Regions from separate parts of the Marinobacter sp. LV10R520-4 genome, predicted to be linked through region 1. Evidence: predicted binding sites of a transcription regulator. Region 1 holds the regulator's gene; each other region holds the start of a gene.

Region 1 (3,279 bases):
CATTGCTCCTGTTCAGTGATCTGCAACCGGGTGCGAATACCGATGCACTTACATTTACCCATGTTACACCTTAGCGGCGCACAGCACGACGTACGGCAGCCGAGGTAGATCGACACGGCCTGGTTCCGGCAAACTTCTCAAAACGGAAGTAGACAGCGGGCACCGCGGCTTTGAAGCTGTTATGATGTTGGGCTAATTTCAGGTTTCAGTGGATTCCGGTGTCCATGAATCTCACAGCGCCAATCACACTAGCATTAATAGCAGCAACAACAGTCGCGAGGGTATATGGCAACAGCGTGGCATTCCCATCTTGCCGGTAAACTGGCACTGGCGCAGACATTGTTACGGCTTGCCGTTAACAGCAATCAGCCCTTACAGCAGGAAGCCTGCAAACAAGGGGCCATTGAACTGATGCTGCGATCGCGAAGGCTGCTGCTGTATACCCTGGCAGTGTGCTATCAGCAACGCAAAGGGCAACCCCAAAGCATTGACCAACTGGGCGAGCTGATCGGAGCCGATGCGCCGGAAGTTCAGCAACTGCTGGCATTGCAAGCCAGCGCTGACAGTTGGTGGAACCAACTGGAGCAACTTGGAGACGCGCAGAACCGGCCACCTGCGGCAAAAAAAACCGTCAGCAACGACAACATTATTGCCATCACTGCGGCCGTAGGCGCAGACCGTTCGCTGGCATCGGTTCAAGCCAGCCTAAGCGCATTTAAGCAATTTTCAGCCGATGTGGAAGCAAGACACAGCGAGTGGTAAAAAATCCCCGCACACGCTTTCCCGTTGGCGAACATAAAGGTTCGGAACATGTCACCATCGTTTTTTGAAATTATTCAACTCAGCAATGGCGATTACGCGTTGCGCCGCGTTGACGACGACGGCGCGCCATTGGTGCGCATCAGTTTTTCCGAAGAAGCCAAAGACATGATGGATGACCGCCAGATGCAAGTTGCCAAAGCCATGATTGCGGCAGGCATTGACGCCGCGGGCGATAACGCCCAGGACCTAGACTGGGATAGCAGCGACAACGACAGCGACGTCGAGTGGTTTGATGCGCCCCACAGCCCGACGCTGCATTAAACTCTATTAGCGCTAGCGCAAGGCTCTTTACTAACGCTGGCGCAAATCTCTTTACTAACGCTGACGCAAAACGACGCCGTGACTGTTACCCGCGGCGGATGCCGCCTGAAGTGCCTCAAAACACGCTTTGTTCAGCTTTTCGGTCCACAGCACCACCGCGTGACATGTGCCGACCCTCAGCGCCCGCTCCGCCAACTGGCGCGCCGGATGCTCGGCACTGGAACGCAAAACCAGCAGCTCACCGGCAACAATACCGTGCATTTTTTGCCATTTGCTGACCAGCTCCTGAGGTGGGTCTATCCATGCCAGCCAGCGCTTTTCCTGGTTCAGCTGGGTCAGCATTGGCAGTAACAGCTGAAAATTTTCCACCTGGCCCTGGGGCAATATGATTTCGGTGACGTTACCAGCAGACACCGGGGCTGGCCGTGGCTGAACTCGCACAGGCTGCGCCTGCTCTGCCACTCGCGCTGCGATCTGTTGCTGGTATGCAAGATTGCCGTTAAAGCTCAGTTGTTCCATGATTCCCCGCCCTTCTTTGTGTCGGTTTTCTGTCGCTACGGATCAGTGCAGGTCTGAGCGGCGGATAACGCCAACGCCCAACCCTTCAATGAACAGATCCTGCTCGGTCAGATCCACTTCAATCGGCGCGAAGTCGTCGTTTTCCGCCACCAGATACACTTTATTACCTTCTTTACGAAAGCGCTTCACCGTCACTTCATCACCTACCCTGGCCACCACAATCTGGCCGTTGTGAACGTCCTGAGTGCTGTGTACTGCCAGCAAGTCACCGTCTAGAATGCCGATATTCTTCATGCTCATACCACGCACTCGAAGCAGATAATCCGCCGCCGGCGAAAAAAAGCCGGGCTTTAAAGTGCAGTGGTCTTCCACGTGCTCCTGAGCCAGAATCGGGCTACCGGCTGCCACTTGGCCAATTACCGGCAAGCCAAGGTCTTGCTCGCTTTCTGGCAGGCGAATACCGCGGCTGGCGCCGGGCACCATTTCAATAGCGCCTTTGCGCGCCAATGCCCGCAAATGCTCTTCTGCCGCATTGGCGGAGCGGAAACCCAGCTCAGCTGCAATTTCGGCACGGGTGGGCGGATACCCGGTTTCATCCAGGTAGCGGCGAACGATATCCAGCACTTGGGACTGCCTGGCGGTAAGCTTCATATTCGGGATCCGCTGTGTCATAACATACCCTGTTTGTTTATACAGTGGTTTGACTATATACAGTGTTTTATCCAGTGTAAACCCTGTTTGCAGCATTTCCCCCGCTTGCGCTGTTACCAGCGTCAGATACCTAATATGCTATGATAATTCTACCGTTACGGGCCGCACTTGAAGCGCTGAAGACTGATCCAAGGGTGTAATAATGACGCAAAAGAACTTCTGCAAAATCCCCTCTGTAACCCACACTGCCAGCGGAGCAGAGCGCCGGGTTGGTGTTGAAATCGAGCTTTCGGGTTTAAGCTACGAAGCGCTGGTGAGCGAGGTCGCCAACCTGCTGGACGGCGCGCCGCAACCGCGGTCGCGCTACGTAACTGCAGTAGACACGCCACTGGGTGAGTTTGTGATTGAGCTGGATTCTGACCCCATTAAAGATCTGGACCTGACCGGGGCCGACGTTCCAGAAAGCCTGCGCGAGCTGGGTGGCCAGGCTATGGACGTGATTGACGCCGCGGCCGAGCGTATTGTTCCGCTGGAAATTGTTGGGCCGCCTATCGGTTTTTCCCAGGTGGAAGAGGTTGAGCGGCTGGTTAAAGAACTGCGTAACCTTGGCGCTCTGGGCAGCCGCGAGTCCATTTATTATGCCTTCGGGCTGCAACTGAACCCGGAACTGCCAGATTTACAGGCGTCCACCATTACGCGCTATTTACAGGCGTTTGCCGGCTTGTACGAGTGGCTAAAAAAGCGCCATCAACTGGATGTCAGCCGGCGTTTTACACCCTACATAGAGCCCTGGGCGCCTCGCTACACAGAACTGCTGATGCAAGATGACTACGCGCCATCGTTGGAGCAGTTGATGGAAGACTACCTGCAGCACAACCCCACCCGAAACCGGGCACTGGATCTGCTGCCGCTGTTTGCCCATCTGGATGCGCCCTTGCTGGCCCGCCATGTGCAGGACCCACGTATCAAAAAACGGCCCACCCTGCATTACCGGCTACCGGACTGCGACATCGACAACCCGCAGTG
Region 2 (3,279 bases), 620 kb from region 1:
GCTGGCGACCGTTTACCGGGTGTTAACCCAGTTTGAATCAGCGGGCCTGGTGCTGCGGCACAATTTTGAAGGCGGCCATGCAGTATTCGAAATGGCCAGCGAAGACCATCACGACCACATCGTATGTACTGAAACCGGAAAGGTCATCGAGTTTTTTGATCAGGTGATTGAAGATCGGCAGCAAATAATTGCGGCCGAGCACGGTTATGAGATTGTTGATCACAGCTTGACGCTGTATGTGAAACCCATCAAGTCATAAGCCAACTCACGATCAAGCATTTCCCCAAGCGAAAAAAAGGGGCGAGCCTCTGGCCCGCCCCGAAAACTCTCAGTAGAGAGGGGGATACTTTTAGTGGTGGGTTGCTTGCCCCTTGCTGTACATTTCTTTGGCGTGGGCAATGGTTTGTTCCGTCATATCCACACCGCCCAGCATGCGGGCAACTTCGCTGATTCGGCCCTGATCGTCCAGGGTTTCGATTTTCGAGAAGGTCGCTTCCTGTTCTGTGAACTTGCTAACGAACAGGTGTTGATGGCACTGGGCTGCCACCTGCGGCAAGTGAGTAACACACAACACCTGACCGTTTTCGCCGAGTGCCCTTAGCAGCTTGCCCACGACTTCCGCTGTGCCACCGCCAATGCCTACGTCTACTTCGTCGAACACCAATGTTGGTGTGGTAGAGGTTTGCGCCACCACCACCTGGATGGCCAAGCTGATTCGCGATAGTTCACCGCCCGAGGCGACTTTTGCCAGTGGTCGCGCCGGCTGCCCCGGATTGGCGCTAACCAGAAATTCGGTGTCTTCGTGGCCATGAGCCGCCGGCTCGTTACGGTTGTCTGCTAGCTGTGTAACAAACTGCATATTGGGCATGCTCAGCTGAGCCAGTTCTGCCGCCACGCGAATGTCCAGATTCACCGAAGCGTGCTGGCGTAACTGCGTCAGTTGGTCGGCCAGCGCGTTGTATTCCAGTAATTGTTCGTCCAGTTCGGTCTGAAGTTGCTCCAGGCTGCCGGCGCCGCCGTCCAGATCGGCCAGCTCACCGTTCAGCCGCTGGTGCAGGTCGAACAGTTGTTCAGGCATGATGCGATGCTTGCGCGCCATCTGGTAAATCGCACTCAAGCGATCTTCTATTTCTGCCAGGCGTTGCGGGTCCGCTTCGTAATCATCAACAAAGCGACGCAAATTGTCGCCGGCTTCGCTGATTTGTATCTGAGCTTCGCTCAGCATTTGCAGGGTATCGGCCAGCGCTGGAATTTCCGTTGGCAGCTGCTCAAGTTGCTGCAACGCCTGGCGCACCAGTGCAGCAGCGCTGGTGTCGTCTTCAGAGCACAGTAAAGCCGCCTGGTTGCTGTGGTGCAAAATAGTGTCAGCCTGGCTCAACTCTTGCTGTTGCTGTTCCAGGTGCTGCTGTTCGCCTTCTTGCAGGCCCAGTCGATCCAGCTCTTCTACCTGATAGCGCAACAGTTGCAGTCGGGCCTCGGTTTCGTCGGCGTTGTTCTGGCGCTCGACCATTTGCTGGCGGGTTTTATTCCACCCACTCCAGGCCTGACGGGTTTGCCCGGCCAGCTCCTCGGCCCCGGCGTATTCATCCAGTAAGGTGCGGTGGGTATCTTTGCGCAATAACGATTGATGTTGGTGCTGGCTGTGAATATCCATCAGCAAGCCGCCCATTTCTTTCAGGTGGCTTAGCGGGCAAGGTTGGCCGTTGATGTAGGCGCGGGAGCGGCCGTCGCGGCTGATGGCACGGCGCAAAATGCAGTCGTTATGATCGTCTAGCTCGTGCTGCTCCAGCCAGCTGCGTGCAGCGGCAATGGCCGAAATATCGAAGGTAGCGGTAATGTCAGCCCGCTTCGCGCCGTAACGCACGGCGCCGGCGTCTGCCCGCCCGCCCATGGCAAGGCCGAGCGCATCCAGCACAATCGATTTGCCGGCACCGGTTTCCCCGGTAAGGGCGGTCATTCCTTTATGGAAGTGTAATTCCACCCGTTCCGCGATGGCGTAATTGGAAACCGTTAGCTGTGTGAGCATGCCGAAACCTCCGCTCTATCTATATGCTATGTGTCTGAATACTGTTTTTTCATACAGTGACTGTGAATATATACAGGCTTTTTGATTGTTGCAAACTCTATAGCGTCAACTTTGTTGCAAAATGCGGCGCGCATCGGTTGAAACTGCGTCACGGGGCCCCATATCGATTTGCAAACACTTAGTTCCGGCCGTTACGGCCGGTATCCGATTTTGGCAGACCGTGGTCACACCGGTCGCGTTTCACTCATCAGGAGTAGTCATGAGCACTGACGAAAAACGTAACGAGCAGTTTACAGACGAGCTACAACAGGCTGTAGACAATGCCGCAGAAGGCAACGCAGAAACAGCCGAGGCAGCACCAGAAAGCTCACCATCTGCCGACCTTGAAGCACTGCAGGCGAAGGTCCAGGAGTTTCAGGAGCAGGTGCTGCGTTCCCAGGCAGAAATGCAGAACGTGCGCCGCCGCGCCGAAAACGACGTCGAAAAAGCCCACAAGTTTGCGGTAGAAAAGTTCGTTAGAGAACTGTTGCCGGTGGTAGACAGTCTGGAAAAAGCGGTTGAAAGCACCGAAGGCCACGAATCTTCTGGTGACTTGGTGGCGTCCATTCGCCAAGGCGTAGAGCTTACTCTTGGAATGTTCCTGTCTGGCCTCAAGAAGTTTAACGTTGAGCGCCTTGATCCTGTAGGCGAACCGTTTGATCCGCAATACCACGAGGCGATGTCTATGGTGCCGGCGCCTAACACCGAGCCCAACAGCGTGGTTGCGGTTATGCAGAAAGGTTATGTGTTGAACGGCCGTGTTGTACGCCCGGCGATGGTGATGGTGGCCAAGCCCCAAGATGCACCAAAAATTGATGAGCAGGCTTGAAAAATAGCTTAAAGCGCCAATATAGTTTTTAACCAGAACAGTCCGGAGCGATCCTCCGGCCCCAGCTTTCAGAAAGATTTGGAGTGACTCAATGAGCAAGATTATCGGTATTGACTTAGGCACAACCAATTCCTGCGTATCCGTTATGGACGGTGGCAAGGTTAAGGTTATTGAAAACTCTGAGGGCGACCGCACTACGCCGTCAATCGTTGCCTACACCGAAGACGGCGAAATTCTGGTGGGTCAGTCTGCCAAGCGCCAGGCTGTTACCAACCCGTACAACACCCTTTACGCCATCAAGCGTTTGATCGGCCGTCGGTTCGAAGACGATGTTGTGCAAAAAGACATCAAAATGGTGCCTTATAAAATTGCCAAAGCAGACAAC
Region 3 (3,279 bases), 2.6 Mb from region 1:
TGGTCGTGAATCGGCTCATAGTCAAAATTTTTCAATAGCGCACTGACCGCCTGCTGGCGCTGGCGTACCACCGCCACATCGCGTAGCGGACGGTTCAACCAGCGCCGCAGCTGGCGCCCGCCCATGGCAGTGGCGGTGCGGTCCATCACCCAGGCCAGGGTGTACTGGGTGCCGCCCATCAGGTTGGTGTCAATTTCCAGGTTGCGGCGGCTGGCCGCGTCCAGAATGACCGCGTCTTCGCGTCGCTCGCGGCTGAGTTTGCGAATGTGGGGCAGGGCGGTGCGCTGGGTTTCCCGCGCGTATTGCAGCAGGCAGCCGGCGGCGCACACGGCCAAGTGCATATCTTCACAGCCAAAACCGGTCAGGTCGCGCACCTGCAATTGCTGAGTAATTACCCGTCGCGCGGTATCAGGTTCGAACAGCCAGGGCCCCTGGCGACGAATGCCGGTAAAACCTTCCAGCAAATCGGTAAAAGGAAAGTCTTCGCTGATCAATATTTCCGCCGGGCGCAGCCGTTGCAGCTCGCCTTGCAAGGCTTCGGTGCTATTAAGCTCTGAAACCGCGAAGCGGCCGCTGGAAATATCCAAAGAAGAAAAACCGAAGTGCTGCTTATGGTGATAAATCGCCACCAGCAGGTTGTCACGGCGGTCTTCCAGGTAGGCGTCGTCGCTAAGCGTGCCGGGAGTAACAATGCGCACCACCTGGCGATCAACCGGGCCTTTGCTGGTGGCCGGATCACCAATCTGCTCGCAAATCGCAATGGATTGACCTGCGCGCACCAGGCGGGCAATGTAACCCTCAGACGCGTGGTACGGAATGCCCGCCATGGGAATTGGATTGCCCCCTGATTGGCCACGGGCGGTCAGGGTAATATCCATCAGCTCCGAGGCTTTTTTGGCGTCGTCATAAAACAGCTCGTAAAAATCCCCCATGCGGTAGAACACCAGCTCGTTGGGATGCTGGCCCTTTATTTTCAGGTATTGCTGCATCATTGGGGTAATTTTAGGGCTTTCGGTGTGCGCTGCTGACATGGGACATCCGCGATGGCTGTTTTGGGGAACTGGCGGTGGATTGTAGAAAATTACACCGCAGGATGAAACGTGGATTATAAATGAGGTCACCATGCCTGATATCACTGATGAATACATCCGCCAGCAGGCGGCAGAACTGGGTAGCGTATTAACCCGCGCCAGCGCCATGCTGGTGACTGCAGAAAGCTGCACCGGCGGCTGGGTGGCTAAGGCCATGACCGACCAGGCTGGCTCCTCGGCCTACGTCACGGGTGGGCTGGTTACCTACAGCAACCATGCTAAACACGCTTTGCTGGGTGTTAATGAACAGACCCTGGCGGAATACGGCGCGGTGAGCGAGCCGGTGGTACGGCAGATGGTCTCCGGAGCGCTGCGAGTGTCGGGTGCAAGCGTCGCCGTTTCAATCAGTGGCGTTGCCGGGCCGGGCGGTGGCAGCGAGGCCAAGCCGGTAGGTACGGTGTGGTTCGCCTGGGGCAACGCCGAAAATATCAGCACCGGTTTGAAGCATTTTGACGGCGATCGCGACCAGGTGCGGCGCCAGGCTGTGATCTTTGCGATTGAAAGTGTGCGCCGGTTCTTGTTGAGTGATATCTAACCCACAATGGCTAAAAAAATCCCCCACACAAGGGTTGGTCTGCTTTGTCTAATGTGGTTTAATGCTGGTTAAATATACAGTTATTTTCCGGGGCAGCCAGTTCCCAAGTTTAGATTAGCGCATCATATTACCGGCGCACCCTATCAGCCCACTATTCAGCATATTATTCTAACGTACCATTTTGAAGAAGGTTCGTACCTATGGAAGACAACCGCAAGAAAGCTTTATCCGCCGCTCTAACCCAGATTGAACGCCAGTTTGGTAAAGGCGCCATCATGAAGATGGGCGACCACCCCCGTGAGGCAATCCCGTCCGTTTCTACCGGCTCTCTTGGTCTGGACGTTGCTCTTGGCATTGGTGGCCTACCTTACGGCCGGGTTTGTGAAATCTACGGCCCTGAAAGCTCTGGTAAAACTACGCTGACGTTGCAGGTTATTGCGGAAGCCCAGAAGCAGGGCAAAACGTGTGCTTTTGTTGATGCTGAGCACGCCCTTGATCCTCAATATGCTGAAAAGCTGGGCGTAAACGTTGATGAGCTGCTTGTTTCCCAGCCCGACACCGGTGAGCAGGCGTTAGAAATCTGCGACATGCTGGTGCGCTCCAACGCGGTGGATGTCATCGTCGTGGACTCCGTTGCCGCATTGACGCCAAAAGCTGAAATTGAAGGCGAAATGGGTGACTCTCATGTTGGTCTTCAGGCCCGCCTGATGTCACAGGCTCTGCGCAAACTGAATGGCAACGTCAAGAATGCCAACGTCCTGCTGATTTTCATCAACCAGATCCGCATGAAAATAGGCGTGATGTTTGGCAGCCCCGAAACCACTACCGGCGGCAACGCGTTGAAATTCTATGCCTCTGTGCGTCTGGATATCCGCCGCATTGGCGCAGTGAAAGACGGCGACGAAGTCACCGGTAACGAAACCCGGGTGAAAGTGGTTAAAAACAAAGTGGCACCGCCGTTCCGCCAGGCCGAATTCCAAATTTTGTACGGCAAGGGCATTTACCGCATGGCCGAAGTGGTGGACATGGGTGTAAAGGAAGGCTTTGTAGATAAGGCTGGCGCCTGGTACGCCTACAACGGTGACAAAATTGGCCAAGGCAAAGCCAACGCCTGCAAATTCCTGGAAGAAAACCTGGAAATGGCGAAAGAAATTGAAGCTAAGGTGCGCGACAAACTGATGCCCAAGCCGGAGAAAAAAGACGCGGCAAAAGATGCAGGGAAAGACGCGGAAAAAGGTGCAGGGAAAAATGCAGGGAAAAATGCAGGAAAGGATGCAGGAAAGGATGCAGCAGTGGCGCCTGCAGAATCCAGCGACGAACTACTGTAAGACCGTTAGTTTGTCAGCGCGCTGTTGATTGCAGCGCGCTGACAAGCACTAAAAGTGAGGCCGGCTATGCCAGACTCTAAAAAGTCAGACTCTAAAGGTTCAGACTCTGAACAGTCAGAAGTCGGAAAACCCAGCGCCAAAAAACTATTGATTGTTGCCCACGCTCCATCGCCAAATACCCTCAAATTACGCAACGCAGTTGCTGCTGGCGCTAGCCATAGCGATATTGAAAATGTTGAGGTAAAGGTTCTTGCTCCACTGGATGCCGGCCCCGACGATGTTCTGGCTTGCAACGCGATTATTCTCGGCACCACCGAAAATCTCG

The links. The regulator LexA, encoded in region 1, represses DNA repair genes until DNA is damaged. The targets are predictions, from matches to a motif close to CTGTNTNNNNANACAG.
Region 2: a site for LexA is predicted at 2,068-2,083, ahead of recN (DNA repair protein RecN). Genes of this name have one in related genera too.
Region 3: a site for LexA is predicted at 1,691-1,706, ahead of recA (recombinase RecA). Genes of this name have one in related genera too.

What each region holds. Positions count from the first base shown of each region.
Region 1 is NZ_PDJM01000001.1:2,746,200-2,749,478, reverse strand. Features, by position in the region: gene ATG98_RS13455 (DUF6586 family protein) at 286-762, shown strand; gene ATG98_RS13450 (hypothetical protein) at 811-1,083, shown strand; gene ATG98_RS13445 (cell division inhibitor SulA) at 1,138-1,602, opposite strand; gene lexA (transcriptional repressor LexA) at 1,645-2,253, opposite strand; gene ATG98_RS13435 (amidoligase family protein) at 2,456-3,279, shown strand, end outside.
Region 2 is NZ_PDJM01000001.1:2,128,814-2,132,092, forward strand. Features, by position in the region: gene fur (ferric iron uptake transcriptional regulator) at 1-259, shown strand, start outside; gene recN (DNA repair protein RecN) at 350-2,026, opposite strand; gene grpE (nucleotide exchange factor GrpE) at 2,286-2,894, shown strand; gene dnaK (molecular chaperone DnaK) at 2,986-3,279, shown strand, end outside.
Region 3 is NZ_PDJM01000001.1:193,848-197,126, reverse strand. Features, by position in the region: gene mutS (DNA mismatch repair protein MutS) at 1-1,031, opposite strand, end outside; gene ATG98_RS00925 (CinA family protein) at 1,123-1,626, shown strand; gene recA (recombinase RecA) at 1,827-2,954, shown strand; gene ATG98_RS00915 (flavodoxin family protein) at 3,021-3,279, shown strand, end outside.